3 regions of the Halioxenophilus sp. WMMB6 genome follow, and region 3 is predicted to be linked to each of the others. Evidence: predicted binding sites of a transcription regulator. Region 3 holds the regulator's gene; each other region holds the start of a gene.
What was found. The regulator sigma-54, encoded in region 3, starts transcription at its own class of promoters, with help from an activator protein. The targets are predictions, from matches to a motif close to GTTGGCACGNNNNTNGNNT.
Positions count from the first base shown of each region.

Region 1: SBL51_RS14295 (flagellar hook-length control protein FliK) is a predicted target of sigma-54. The motif match lies at 1,653-1,671, and genes of this name have one in related genera.
Region 2: nifH (nitrogenase iron protein) is a predicted target of sigma-54. The motif match lies at 2,940-2,958, and genes of this name have one in related genera.

Region 1 covers NZ_JAWMQR010000005.1:235,575-240,325, forward strand. The annotation lists gene SBL51_RS14285 (fused response regulator/phosphatase) at 1-1,057, shown strand, start outside; gene SBL51_RS14290 (Hpt domain-containing protein) at 1,203-1,559, shown strand; gene SBL51_RS14295 (flagellar hook-length control protein FliK) at 1,857-3,164, shown strand; gene SBL51_RS14300 (flagellar basal body-associated FliL family protein) at 3,540-4,052, shown strand; gene fliM (flagellar motor switch protein FliM) at 4,072-4,751, shown strand, end outside.
Region 2 covers NZ_JAWMQR010000012.1:70,160-74,910, forward strand. The annotation lists gene cysK (cysteine synthase A) at 1-233, shown strand, start outside; gene bfr (bacterioferritin) at 416-895, opposite strand; gene SBL51_RS23310 ((2Fe-2S)-binding protein) at 987-1,190, opposite strand; gene SBL51_RS21350 (SIR2 family protein) at 1,232-2,089, opposite strand; gene nifH (nitrogenase iron protein) at 3,034-3,906, shown strand; gene nifD (nitrogenase molybdenum-iron protein alpha chain) at 4,175-4,751, shown strand, end outside.
Region 3 covers NZ_JAWMQR010000003.1:422,588-427,338, reverse strand. The annotation lists gene rapZ (RNase adapter RapZ) at 1-163, opposite strand, end outside; gene ptsN (PTS IIA-like nitrogen regulatory protein PtsN) at 182-640, opposite strand; gene hpf (ribosome hibernation-promoting factor, HPF/YfiA family) at 637-927, opposite strand; gene SBL51_RS10865 (RNA polymerase factor sigma-54) at 1,057-2,613, opposite strand; gene lptB (LPS export ABC transporter ATP-binding protein) at 2,938-3,663, opposite strand; gene lptA (lipopolysaccharide transport periplasmic protein LptA) at 3,673-4,209, opposite strand; gene lptC (LPS export ABC transporter periplasmic protein LptC) at 4,196-4,751, opposite strand, start outside.

The DNA.
Region 1 (4,751 bases), on a different contig from region 3:
TCTGGCCTCATCGTTTTACAGCATGATTGCCACTGGCTTCTCCCAAACCGACATCATCACCGAGCTCAACACCAAGATGCACGCCATGCTGCCGCGCGGTTTCTTCTGCTGTGCGGTGTGTCTGGAGTTGGATTTTAGCCGCCGTCAGCTAAGTGTTTGGAATGGCGGCCTGCCGACGGGCTATTTTATCTCCGACCATGGCCAGCAGTTAACCGAGCTGCCCTCCACGGCACTGCCGCTCGGGGTTGAGGTGGATGATAAGTTCTCCAGCCAGTGCCAGCTCTATGAGTTCAATGAAGATGATCGCCTGGTGCTTTGGACGGACGGTATCTACGATATGCGCAATGCACAGGGGCAGCGCTTTAGTCAGGAGCGGGTGTTAAAACTGATCGATGAAAATCGAGCGAATGGCTTGGATAACCTCTACGACCGCTTGTTGAATGCGGTAGAGCACCACTTGGGCAATGATCGCGCCTCCGATGATCTGTCGCTGGTGGAGGTGTTGACCCAGCCACCGACTGCAGAGTTGGGTAGCAGCCTGCAGGGCGGTAGTGCCAAGGGCCCGCTGGACTGGAAGCTGGAATTTGAGATCAACGCACCCACCTTCCAGTCGCTCGACCCGATACCGGTGCTGATGACCCTGCTATCCCAGGTGCCGGGGCTGGGCAGTAAGGCTACCTCGCTGTTTACGGTGTTGTCGGAGCTTTACAGCAATGCCCTGGACCATGGCTTACTGGGGTTGTCATCACTCGATAAAGACAGCGGCCAGGGGTTTGATGTTTACTACGCTGAGCGCAATCGCCGGTTGCAGGCGCTCGATGCCGGCTACATCCGTTTTCAGCTGCATCTCACCACACACAACCACTCCGGACGTTTGGAGCTGGTGGTTGAGGACAGTGGTCCCGGCTTTGAATTTGGTTCTCCCCGCCCAGAGGTGGAGCAGCTGCTCTATGGCAGAGGAATCGATATGGTGAGGCAGTTTTGCCAGTCATTAACCTATGAGGGACGTGGGAATATTGCCCGGGCTATTTATGTTTGGCCCCTGGATTCCTACTAAACTTAAAATATTCCGGTTATGGGGCTTTGGCTTGCCGTAACCAGAAGCAACTGTTGGCAACAACAGTCGTCTGTCAGTTAGCGATGGTCGTTTACATTCAATACCTGGGCGAATCGCTGCCAGGTGGTACAGGAATCGGTAAATAATGACTTTCCAATATATTGACGAGGCCGCACTCGACGGCCTGCGAGCTATCATGGGCAGTGAACTGGCCGAACTCTATGCAGTTTATAAGCGCGATTCACATACCCGTCTGCTGGAGCTGGAAGCACTGGTGGCAGGGGCTCCCGACGCTGCTGCGCTTAGGCTGGCGGCGCATAGCCTGAAAGGGAGCAGTGGCAACGTGGGAGCCAGCGCACTGGCTGAGTTGTGTTGGCAGTTGGAGAGCATGGCCATGGCCAATAATCTCGAACAGGCGCCGCAGCTGGTGGCCAAAATCAAACAGCTGCATGAATTGATGTTGCCTGAGCTCGAAATTCTCAGTAGCGGTGCGTCTCAGTAAAACACTCTTTACTAACAAGAAGCGCTCACCGTTATCGACATACTCGAAAGACCTCTCTTGCAAAACCGCTAACAGCACTTCCTCGTCCCAGTCATTGGCATCGCCTTTGCTATTTTCCCAATTGTTGCCCCTGCCCGAAGTGACATCGCAACCCGGTTGTGAAGTGATTGAGGCTAACCCCCCGTTAAATAGGGGAGTGGGGCGAGTATAAGTAAAATATGGTATTGCCTCGTCGGCCGGTGATTGCCGCCTGCGGGGAAAGTAACCGGCAAATTGTTGCCCTCGGGAAAGTGAGTTATGACCTCCACCAACTTGTTGTTGCCAACAAACAGTTCTACCAATATTCCAGCCAGTAGCAGCTCGTCGCCGCTAACGGTGAAAGGGGCAAAAATCGCCAGTGTGGGTGACGCGCCGTTAGCCAATGAGGCCGCTGCTGGCGAGCAATTTGCGCAATATTTCGAGCAGGCGGTGGGCCAGCCCGATTCTGCGCCTCCCCTAGGCCCGGCGACCTTGTCGGGATTGCAAATGCACAGCCAATTAAAGCTAATGGCCGATAGTGAGCCGGGCACGGAAGATCAGGCTGAAATACTGCCGGAGGCGGCTCTGATTTCGGTGTTGTTTGCTGCCAGCGACGTGAAACCAGCGCCGACCGGCGGTGAGGTGGGTGTTGATCTGACCAATGTTGCCCCCTCCGCAGAGCTGCCCGAACAAGCGCTGTTGGTACCGCTGGCGACGGCTGATGTGGATGCTGCTGCGGCTCTGTCCACCACCAGTACGACGAGCGCGGGGCAGGTTACCACGGATCCTGCAGCCATTGGCGTGCTGACCCCGCTCACTGACGAGCAATCGGTTACCAGACCGAGTGGCCTGCAACTTGGTTCACAGTGGCAGACCAGCGCGCAAGCCGTACCCGCCACCGCTGCGACAGCTCCTGCGGCCGTCGCACAGGAGCAACCGTCCTCACTGCAGCCAATGACGGCCGGAGTTTTAGGCGATAGCGCCGCCAAGTCTTTGCCCGGTGCCGAGAATCTGAATCTGCCGTCGTTCGATAAATTACTGGACGTGGCGGTTACTGCCAGCAACAACGCCGGTGCCGATACCAGCAGCCCGGTGCCGGATGGCCCTGTACCGGCCAACCCCTTATCGGCGCTGGAATCCAGGCTATCGGTAAGCACGCTCAACCAGTTGGCCACCACCCAAACCGTGGGCGCGGCCGGTTGGGGCGATGAGGTGGCCGAGAAGGTGTTGTGGATGGCGAGCCAGGGGCTAAGCGAGGCGGAGATTCATCTCGACCCGCCGGAACTGGGGCCACTGCGGGCCCACGTCACCATTCATAATGATCAGGCCCAGGTGGTGTTTAACAGCCACTCAGCACAGGTGCGGGACGCCCTGGATCAGTCGGCCGCGCGCCTGCGGGAGATGTTTGCCGGTGAGGGGCTGAATCTGGTTGATGTCGGTGTTTCCGATCACTCCTTTGCTGAAAATTCCGATCAGCCTCAGCATGAAGAGTCGGATGCGCCTGCAGCAGAAGTGGTTAGTCTGGAGGCCACTCCACTGCAAACCAGCAAAGCGATTAGCCAATATCTGGTTGATCAGTACGTTTGACCTCTCCCGGGCCACCCCGGCAGGTCGGTCTGCCGTGGGTAGTCAAATTCTTGGCAATTGTTATCCGCCGAGTGGCCGAACGCTTGGTAAAAATATCTAGCAAAAGTACGCCAGCCATTTCGGCCCTTGCTGCACCGCCATTTGTTCAGGGCGGCCCGACTTTATCGCCCACTAAGAGCGAGCAACGCGCAAACAGCTGTTTTTAAGTAGTTTGTGTAATTAACTTGCCCCACCGTCAACGACCATCTCTTATTTAACACCCCATCCGGCGCACCGCCCGGCTTACCGCTCAGTGGTCAAAAAAAACCACTGGCATAGCTATTGCTCAACTGGTTACACAGGAAAAAATATTGCGTAAAACGACGAGTTTTTGACATGGCTGAAGACGATCAAGCAGAGGGTGGCGGCAAAGGTAAAATGCTGCTGCTGGTTATTATTGGATTACTGCTCGTGCTGATCTCTGTGGGTGGTACGGTGGGGGTGTTGATGCTCTTCAAAGAGGAGCCGGAGATGGCCGCCACCGATGAGATGGACGCAGGCGAGATGCCGGCGGAAGAGGAGGTGAAACTGCCCGCGATCTATTTCCCACTTAAGCCACCACTGTTATTGACCTATAGCGATCGCGGCCGTCAACGCTACGCGCAAATTGATCTGACACTGATGACCCGCTCGGAAGCGGTGGTGAAAGAGGTGGAGCTGCACAGCTCACGTATTCGCAACGATCTGATTATGGCCTTCAGCGGCCTTGAGTTTAACGAGGTGCAAACCGCGGAAGGCAAAGAGCTGATGCGTCAGCAGGCGCTGGACAGGGTTCAGCAAATTTTACAAGAAGAGATGGGTGAGCCTGGCGTAGAGCAGGTGTTGTTTACCAATCTGGTGATGCAATAGTTTCTTAGAGGGCACAGCATTGCAGGATTTACTGTCACAAGACGAGATCGATGCCCTTTTACACGGGGTCGATGAGGGCGACATAGAGGTCGAATCCGACGGCGAGCCGGGCTCGGCCAAAACCTATGATTTAACCAGCCAGGATCGCATCGTTCGTGGGCGTATGCCGACGCTGGAGATGATCAACGAGCGCTTCGCCCGCTACACCCGCATCAGTATGTTTAATCTGTTGCGGCGCACCGCCGATGTTTCGGTTGGTGGTGTACAGATTCAGAAGTTTGGTGAGTATGTGCACACCTTGTATGTGCCGACCAGTTTAAACATGGTTAAGTTTCGACCATTGCGCGGTACCGCGTTAATTATTCTCGACGCCAAACTGGTTTTTAAACTGGTGGATAATTTTTTTGGTGGCGATGGTCGCCACGCAAAAATCGAAGGCCGGGAATTTACCCCCACCGAGCTGCGTGTGGTACAGATGGTTCTACAACAGGCCTTTGTTGATTTAACGGAAGCCTGGAAAGCGGTGCTGCCGCTGGAGTTTGAATTTATCAACTCCGAAGTTAACCCATCGATGGCCAATATTGTCAGCCCCAGTGAAGTGGTGGTGGTGAGTACTTTCCACATTGAACTGGATGGTGGTGGTGGCGAACTGCACATCACCATTCCCTACTCCACCATCGAACCCATTCGGGAGATGTT
Region 2 (4,751 bases), on a different contig from region 3:
TACAGCAGGTCACTAACGAAGAGGCGATTCAAACTGCGCGCCTGTTAATGCAGAAAGAGGGGGTGTTGGCGGGTATCTCCTGTGGTGCCGCGATGTGTGCCGCCATGCGTATTGCCGACAAACCCGAATACAAAGATAAGATGATTGTCGTTATTCTGCCAGACTCCGGTGAACGTTATCTGAGCTCAGCGCTGTTTGAGGGTATCTTTACCGACAACGAGATGGTGCAGTAGCGAATAGCTGTGCCTGCTGTTAATTATTGGCGGGCACAACTATTACTCGAGAGGCAGACAAAAAAGCCCGGTTAAACCGGGCTTTTTTGTTATGTCTTAAGGTAAATAGACAGAGCTGTGAATTTCCAGGTTTGTGAACCCGTTGTTCTGTAAAAATCTATCCAAGCAGAACAGGTTTTGAACTAGCTCTCGGCTGATTCCATTTGCGATTGCAGGTAATTTTCAATACCTACCTTGTCGATTAAACCCAGTTGTGTCTCGAGCCAATCGACATGCTCTTCTTCATTTTCCAAAATGGCTTCGAAGATTTCCCGCGAGATATAGTCTTGCTGCTTTTCAGCTTCGGCGATAGCGGCACGCAGGTCGGGGATGGCGTCGTTCTCCAGCGCCAGGTCGCACTCCAGGATCTCTTTCGTATTTTCACCAATACGCAAGCGACCCAGATCCTGCAGGTTGGGGACCCCTTCCAAAAAGAGAATACGCTCGATAAGTTTATCGGCGTGTTCCATCTCTTCGATAGATTCTTTGTACTCTTTCTTGCCGAGTTTGGTTAGGCCCCAGTCATTCAGCATGCGCGAATGCAGGAAATATTGGTTGATCGCAATCAGTTCATTGTACAAAACGACATTTAAATGTTTGATGATTCCGGGATCGCCTTTCATGAATATTCCTATGCAGAGTTGGGCAAAATATTAGCGGAGCGTGCAGCTCGGTAGCTTCGGGGTAGAAGCCTAACGACTATTAACCAAGTTATCAACCAGCACTCACGCCGCTGGCGATGGTTGTCGGATTGGTAGCAACCATCTGGTTCAATAGTTGTCGGGCAGATTTACGACAAACCCCACACTGGGTACCCAGGCCCGTTTGACAGCTGAGCTTTTGCATAGTGCAAACCCCCTGGCTGACATGCGCCTTTACGTGTGATTCGCTAACCCCTTTGCAGATACAGAGCAACACGACACTTCTCCCAACTCTGTGGCTAGGAAAACGCTCCGGCCTTAGGCCGGAGTCGCCTCACTTTGACTGGCAGCCAACAACTCCTGCCAGGATGCTTCGATCACTTCAATTTTCTTGTTGTTGCAGAAGCGACGCTCTTTGTCAGTCGGCGCTGGCATTACTGCCCACCCGGTGGGTGAACCGGCGCTGTAGACGATATCGCTCAACACCATACGCTCGGTATCGCGGGTCATGGCCATACCGATGAACAGATATTTTTTATCGGTGCGATACTCTTTCAGGAATGAAGGAATAGCGAAGCCGCCCATCAGCTCGGTGATGTAATCGACATAGTCGGCATCGGCGGCGATATAGCTGGGCTCTGGCAGTGGGGTGCCCATGGGCTTGAACAGAATCGGCAGGCTTGGGTCGGCCGCTTCCTGGTCAACCGCTTTATAGCTGCTACCGTCGTAGTGATAAATCTTGAAACGGTAATCGGTACCCGATAAGCGAGCACAGCCGACAATTAAAGTGTGCGCAATGGCGCTGTAGGATTCCTGCAGCTGGGTATCACGATTGATATCGATGACGTACTTGGGTTGGATGCTGGCCAGCCAGTCGTGGAAGGCGGCGCGGGTCCACTGCTTGGTGCCGTAGGTTTCCGTCAGGAATCGCTCAACGTAACTGCGACCCTTTTTTAATTCCAGATTCATTGCTGCGCGGGGGAATTCGTACATTAACCGCGGTGCCATGGGCTGACCGTTGTTCATGGCCAGAATCAGACTGTCGCTGTCTGCCGGCATCGGTGAATTGTCGGCCTTGTTTGTTACGTCGGCCAATGCGCCTGGGCCAATGTAAGGTACCACGCTGCCATCTTTAAGGCCGGCGATAATCTCTTGTGCCAAGTCTGAATCTAACATGAGTCTCTCCGTGGTTTGAGGCTGGGTGAACACCGATCACCAATGCTGGTTGTGGTATTCGAAATACAAATTCTGGTTTGCTGTTGTTACTCATTTAAAAACTGCAATGAGCCCATCAGTAATAACCACTCGAAAATAACCACTCGAAGCGATTACCAATAACTGCTTGCCGACAACTAAAGAGTCCTTTACTAACCCACAATTAATTAAGCCTTCGGCAATTGGCTATTCAGCAATAACCAAACCATGCGAAGGCAGAAGGCCGATTGACTCTAAATGCTTGAAATTACGGAATAAATTATTTTCGCTATGGTTTGGCGTGTGGTAAATGGCGGGTGCATTGAATGGTAATTGTTATATTCACAACAAAATGGTGTTTTAGCGAAGTTTGGCAGAATAGTGGTGTTTGCTACAAAAACAGAAAAAGTTGGGTTAGTCATGAATTGTATTAACTGTAACAAAAGCTCAGCTTTAAGGAGTGGATAGTCGTCAGCAGAATTTTTGTTTTGTAGGTTAACTATATAAAAGGAAGAAAGAGTTGGGGGTGTTTGTCGTAATCGTGTCGCCTGGTTGGCTTCAAGGTGAAGTCGGCTCTCTTTCGAATTTTGATATTTATCAAATAATTTTCAGTAAATAGCGGGTGGTACTGGGCGGGTAAGGTACCTGGCTGGCCAGTAATAAGATGCTTTCTCAACAACTGCCCCATACCCCCTTAAAACCCTACAAAAAACCTGTCTATGTTGGTGTTATAACAGTCAAATTGGAGGTTTTGTGGGGTGAAGGCTCTGACAAAACCCTGACAAAAATAAAAATATCCTTATAAAACAATGGTTTATTTTGTTTGGCGGATATTGGTACGCGCTTCGCAATAACTCCTGCGCTATTCACAGCTTCTAGTACAGCGCCACAGCTCAACCGGTTGTGGGATTACTAAAACAGGAGATATTAACATGCGTCAATGTGCGATTTACGGTAAAGGTGGTATTGGTAAATCTACTACCACTCAAAACCTGGTTGCTGCTCTGGCAGAAGCCGGCAAAAGTGTAATGATCGTTGGCTGCGATCCTAAAGCCGACTCCACTCGTTTGATCCTTCACTCAAAAGCTCAAAACACCATCATGGAGATGGCTGCTGAAGCTGGTACTGTTGAAGATCTGGAGCTGGAAGACGTTCTGAAAACTGGCTACGGCGACATCAAATGCGTTGAGTCTGGTGGTCCAGAGCCTGGTGTTGGTTGTGCCGGCCGCGGTGTTATCACTGCTATTAACTTCCTGGAAGAGGAAGGTGCTTACGACGACGATCTGGACTTCGTATTCTACGACGTACTGGGTGACGTTGTTTGCGGTGGCTTCGCTATGCCTATCCGTGAAAACAAAGCTCAAGAGATCTACATCGTTGTATCTGGTGAGATGATGGCTATGTACGCTGCCAACAACATCTCTAAAGGTATCGTTAAGTACGCCAACTCTGGCGGCGTGCGTCTGGCTGGTCTGATCTGTAACAGCCGTAACACCGATAAAGAAGACGAGCTGATCGAAGCTCTGGCCGCTGCTATCGGTACTCAAATGATTCACTTCATTCCACGCGACAACGTTGTTCAGCGCGCTGAAATCCGTCGTATGACTGTTATCGAATACGATCCTACTGCTAAGCAAGCTGACGAGTACCGTGCTCTTGCTCAGAAAATCATCGATAACAAAAACCTTGTTATTCCTGAGCCTGTAACCATGGATCAGCTGGAGCAGCTGTTGATGGACTTCGGCATCATGGAAGAAGAAGACGAAAGCGTAGTTGGTAAAACTGCTGCTGATCTGTAATTGATGAGCAGGATTAAATAATTTTCGAATTATTTAATTAATGCCCAGAAAATTCAGTATTTATGCAGTTGCTGAATTTTTTGGGCATGCATTGGCTAGTTGCCAATGGCGGTACCTTTTGTTGCCCTTGGGTAACAACGCCGCTCTATTAACACGACTACCTTTTTTAATTCATTAAATTTAGGGTCGCATTAATAGTAGTTTCTGGCTCGGCCGGGTATGAAGCAGATTGGCTTCTACCTGCAACTCAAACAAGAGGAGACAGACAATGACTGTCATGACACGTGAAGAAACTGAAGCCCTCATCTCTGAGGTGTTGGAAGTTTACCCTGAGAAAGCGAAGAAAGACCGTGCTAAGCACTTGACTCCAAACGATACTTCTTTGGAGCAGTCTAAAAAATGTATTACCTCCAACAAAAAATCACTGCCTGGTGTTATGACCATTCGTGGTTGTGCCTACGCTGGTTCTAAAGGTGTGGTTTGGGGTCCCATCAAAGATATGATCCATATCTCTCATGGTCCTGTTGGTTGTGGTCAGTACTCTCGTGCAGGTCGTCGTAACTACTACATTGGTACCACTGGTGTTAACACCTTCGTTACCATGAACTTTACTACCGACTTCCAAGAGAAAGACATCGTATTCGGCGGTGACAAAAAACTGGCCAAAACTATCGATGAGATTGAAACTCTGTTCCCGCTGAACAAAGGTATTACCATTCAGTCAGAGTGTCCAATCGGTCTGATCGGTGACGACATCGAAGCTGTTGCTAAGCAGAAAAACAAAGAAACTGGTAAAACTGTTGTACCAGTTCGTTGTGAAGGTTTCCGCGGTGTTTCTCAGTCTC
Region 3 (4,751 bases):
TGACGGCGTAGCGCTTGCCGGCGTTGGATTGCGCGCTGACCAGGTGCACCAACAGGCCAATAGGCAGATTATCGATACAGGTCATGCCGGCATCTTCCAGCACACGCAGGGCGCTGCTGATGCCCGAACCGGAACGACCACTGATAATCACTAGTTGCATCATTGCACCCTAGTCGAGGTGTTAGTCTACTGCGATGAGAGTCTGGTAGAGCTCTTCGCTGGATTGGCACTGTCGAATTTTGCTCAACAGGTCGGCGTCTGAAAAAGTTCGCGCAATGGTCGCGAGTGTTTGCAGGTGGGTGTCATCTGCCTCCTCTGGTACCAGCAGGGCGAAGATGGCGTCTACGGGGGTGTCATCAATGGCGTCAAAGTCGACTTTATCCGACAATTTAAAAAAGGCACCCATGGTGCCCGCGCAATTTTCCAAACGGCAGTGTGGGATGGCAATACCATGGCCAATGCCGGTAGAGCCAAGCCGTTCGCGGGCCATTAATCGCCGAAACAGCTCTTCGGCATCCAGCACGGGGATGTCTTCGGCTATCAATTTGGCAATGGTTTCGAGGGTTCTTTTTTTGCTGATCCCCTCCAAGCCGCAGACAACACGGCTTGGAGCGAGAATAGAGGACAGTTTGATAGTCATCGATGGCTGCTGATTTTCTCTTTGTGCTTGAGGAGCTGTCGATCGAGCTTGTCGGTTAGGGCGTCGATAGCCGTATACAGGTCATCCGATTCGCAGTCAGCAAAAAAGTCTTTGCCGCTAACGTGGATCGAAGCTTCCGCTTTTTGTCGCATTTTTTCAACCGAGAGAATGACATTCGTACTGGTTATCTGCCCGTGGTGTTTATCCAATCGTGACAGTTTATTTTCTACGTAGTCCTTGAGGGAGTCGGTCAATTCGACATGATGCCCGCTGATTGTAATTTGCATTGCAGTTCCTCTTTGTCGATAGGGTTCGGTGAGGTACCGAACCGGTTGCTTGAGGCGGCCTGAGCCGCCGTTACTGCGCTATTCACAAGAGACTAAACAGCGCAGCAGAAACCGATAAATCCTATGTCGTTACACCAATCGCTTACGCTCGTTAGAGGCCGCGATGCCGAGCGACTCGCGATATTTCGCAATGGTACGACGGGCAACCTGGATACCCTGGTCTGACAGAAGGCTGGTGATTTTGCTGTCGCTCAGGGGTTTTTGCGGGTCTTCGGCGGCGACGAGTTTTTTGATGATGGCGCGGATAGCGGTGGAGGAGCACTCCCCGCCGTTATCGGTGCTGACATGGCTGGAGAAGAAGTATTTCAGTTCAAAAATACCCTGCGGGGTGTGCATGTATTTTTGGGTGGTGACGCGTGAAATAGTGGATTCGTGCATGCCTACATCTTCGGCGATATCGTGCAATACCAATGGTTTCATGGCCTCTGGGCCAAAATCAAGAAAGCCCTGTTGTTTGTCGACAATACAGCTGGCGACCTTGAGCAGAGTTTCGTTGCGGCTTTGCAGGCTCTTCAAAAACCAGCGAGCCTCCTGCAGGTTGTCGCGCAGGAAGGTGTTGTCTTCACTGCTGTCTGCGCGTTTAACCAAGTTGGCGTAATTACTGTTAATACGGATTTTAGGTGCGATGTCTGGGTTTAGTTCCACCAGCCAGCGTCCGCTTTTTTTACTGACAAACACATCCGGTACGATGTAGCTGGTTTCGCTGCTGCCAATCAGCTCACCCGGGTGTGGAGTCAGCTGTTGGATCAATAAAATCGCCTGTTTTAGCTCGTTCTCTTTGATGCGGCAGCGGCGCATGATCTGTTTGTAGTCGCGGTTGCCGAGCTGTAGCAGGTGTTCGCTGACGATCATTTTAGCGGCGTCGAGGCATGGCGTATCTTTGGCGAATTGATTCAGTTGTACCATCAGGCACTGCGAGAGGCTCTCGCTGCAGGCGCCAATGGGGTCGAACAGTTGCAGACGGTGCTGGACGGCGAACACTTCGTCGATGTCGAGCCGGTCGTGATCGTCTTCGTCTGTGGCGGCATCCACCTCATTAGGCGCTTCCCATTCGCTATCGTCCGCCTCTTCTGGGGTGCCATCCACCACCCGCGCCAAGCCGCGGTAGATATCTTCAATGGGGGTGGAGAGCAGGCCGCTGGGCTCAACGGCATCGATGATGGCCATCGCAATCATGCGATCGCGGTCTGACATGGGGGTGAGGTTAAGTTGCCAAAGCAGGTGTTCTTGCAGGGTTTCGGTGTTGTCTATCTGGCTGTCGAAGTAGCTGTCGTCGCGCTCGGGGCCGACATTGCCGCTACCACTGCCTTGGTAGATGTCGTCCCAATGGGTATCGACGGGGAGATCTTCGGGAATGTTCTCCTGCCAGTCAGCCTCTTCTTTGTTGGATTCGCTGATGGTTTCGGTGGCGCTGCTCTCTAGCTTGAGATCAGCGTCGGAGCTGGATGAGCTGTCGTCACCCGAGTCTTCAGACTCGCTCACCTCCAACATGGGGTTGGACTCCAGCGCCTCTTGAATCTCTTGCTGTAGGTCCAAAGTTGAGAGTTGCAGCAGGCGGATGGCCTGTTGCAACTGAGGGGTCATCGTTAACTGTTGACCGAGCTTTAGTTGTAGAGACTGCTTCATATACGACGGTGTATCCAATAACGAAGACGGAAACCGGGGGTAGCTTCAATCTGCTATCGGCAGTGTAGTATTGAATAGGTCAGCTGTGCAATATATTTAAGCAATTTTTATGCCTAGAATTCATTCGCTGGAAGTTTTATCAGGCAGGAGTGGGAGATTTGTGGCTGATCGGCGATGTCTAGCGGCTATTTACTGCTGCCGCGCGCGCTTGAGAGGAGTTGCTTTGCGCCTGCCCCGTTTGCTTGCAACCCTGTGTTTGGGTGGCTTTGGGGTCGATGGGGCTTATAGTCGCGCAAAAAGTGGTTGAGGTAAAGAGGGTGGGCTTTATAACTTGAAGCTTGCGCCAAGGTAGGTATCTCTAACCAACTGATTATTGAGCACTGTCTCGGCATTGCCTTCGGCGATAATGTGGCCGCCGCCAACGATAAAGGCCTTCTCACAAATATCCAGGGTTTCGCGAACATTGTGGTCGGTAATCAAGACGCCAATGCCGCGTTCCCGGAGGTGTTCGATAATCTGCTTGATATCGGCCACCGATTTCGGGTCCACGCCGGCGAAGGGTTCATCCAATAAGATGAAGCGGGGTTCGGCCGCCAGCGCTCGGGCAATCTCTACCCGGCGCCGTTCGCCGCCGGAGAGCGCCATGCCCAGGTTATCTTTGACGTGGGTGATGTGGAACTCCCTGAGCAGTTGATCGCAGATGGCGCGACGCTGTTTGCTTTTGAGCTCCTGGCGAGTCTCCAGAATGGCCAGAATATTGTCGCGCACACTCAATTTGCGAAATACCGAGGCCTCTTGTGGCAGGTAACCCAACCCTTTGCGGGCGCGGCCGTGCATGGGGAGGTTGGTGATATCTTCACCATCGATACTGACTGCGCCGCGATCGGCTCGTACCAGGCCGGCGATCATGTAGAAACAGGTGGTTTTGCCGGCGCCGTTGGGGCCGAGCAGGCCGACAATCTGCCCGGTGTTGACTTCGATGGATACATCGGTGACCACCGGTCGCCCGCGATAGGCTTTCGCCAAGTGCTTAGCTGATAAACATCCCATGGCGTTGGCTTACTGTTCGGTGGTGGTCTGGTTGGGGGGAATGACAATGTTGACCCGCTCGCTGCCGCCGGCCTCGGCGAGGGCGTTTTGCATGTCGTAGCGGATGGTGTCGCTGGTGATCAATGAGCCATCCTGGTCGATGCTGGCGTTGTTGATCAGGTGTACGATCTCCGAGCCCACCTCATACTCAATGCGCAGGGCTTTGGCGGTGACTACGCCCTGGTTGGCCTTGGGCTGTTGTTCAAAGATAGCGGGCTTGCCGACGGCGGTGATCTCTTTTATCCCCTCGTTGGAGTGGCTGACGGTAATGTTGTCGGCCCGGATCACCAGGCTACCCTGGATAAGGGTGGCATTGCCAATAAACTGGGTGACGCCGGTGTTCTCATTGCGCACGGCGCGATCGGAGTTGATCTTTACCGGTTGTTGCCGGTCATCGGGCAGGGCGTTGATCTGGAAACTGAGGCTCAGGGCTGTGGCGAACAGGAGCAGGCTCCTGGCCAGAAGCCGCCAAATAGGGGCGTGTGGGGCGCTATCAGCGGGGTTCATAAACACCTTGTACCTGTGATTCCAAACTTGAAACGCCTGTCAACATGTTGATGTTCAGGCCCACCGCACTGGCGATGCCCTCTGGGGTGCGAATGTTAACAGCTTCGCTGGTAGTTACCAGTTGCTTCTCTGGGTAGATCTCCAGCTTCTGGGTGGCAACCTGATACTCATCGGAATCTGTGATCGATTGGCTTACCACCACATCCCCCCATAGAGTGATCAACTCACCATTGTGTTCCGTGCGCCCATGTTTTGACCGGAATACCCACGGTTGTTCGTTATCTTTGGCGTAAATGGTGAGTTCGGGTTGCGCCAGGTCGGTGTAGCCGCGCTGGAAATTTAGCGGCTTGTTGTTTTTATAGCGCAGGAACTGTTCCGCCCGGTCGACCTTGAGCAGGTACTGCAAGCGGCCTTCGCTGCCATATTGGCGGGTGGATGAGTGCTCAATCACCGCGATGGGGGTGCGCTCGGTCGGGATTGCCAATGGCGCCACCTCCTCCCCGGGGGGCTGAAGCAGGAGCAGGGCCACCAGAACCAGCGCG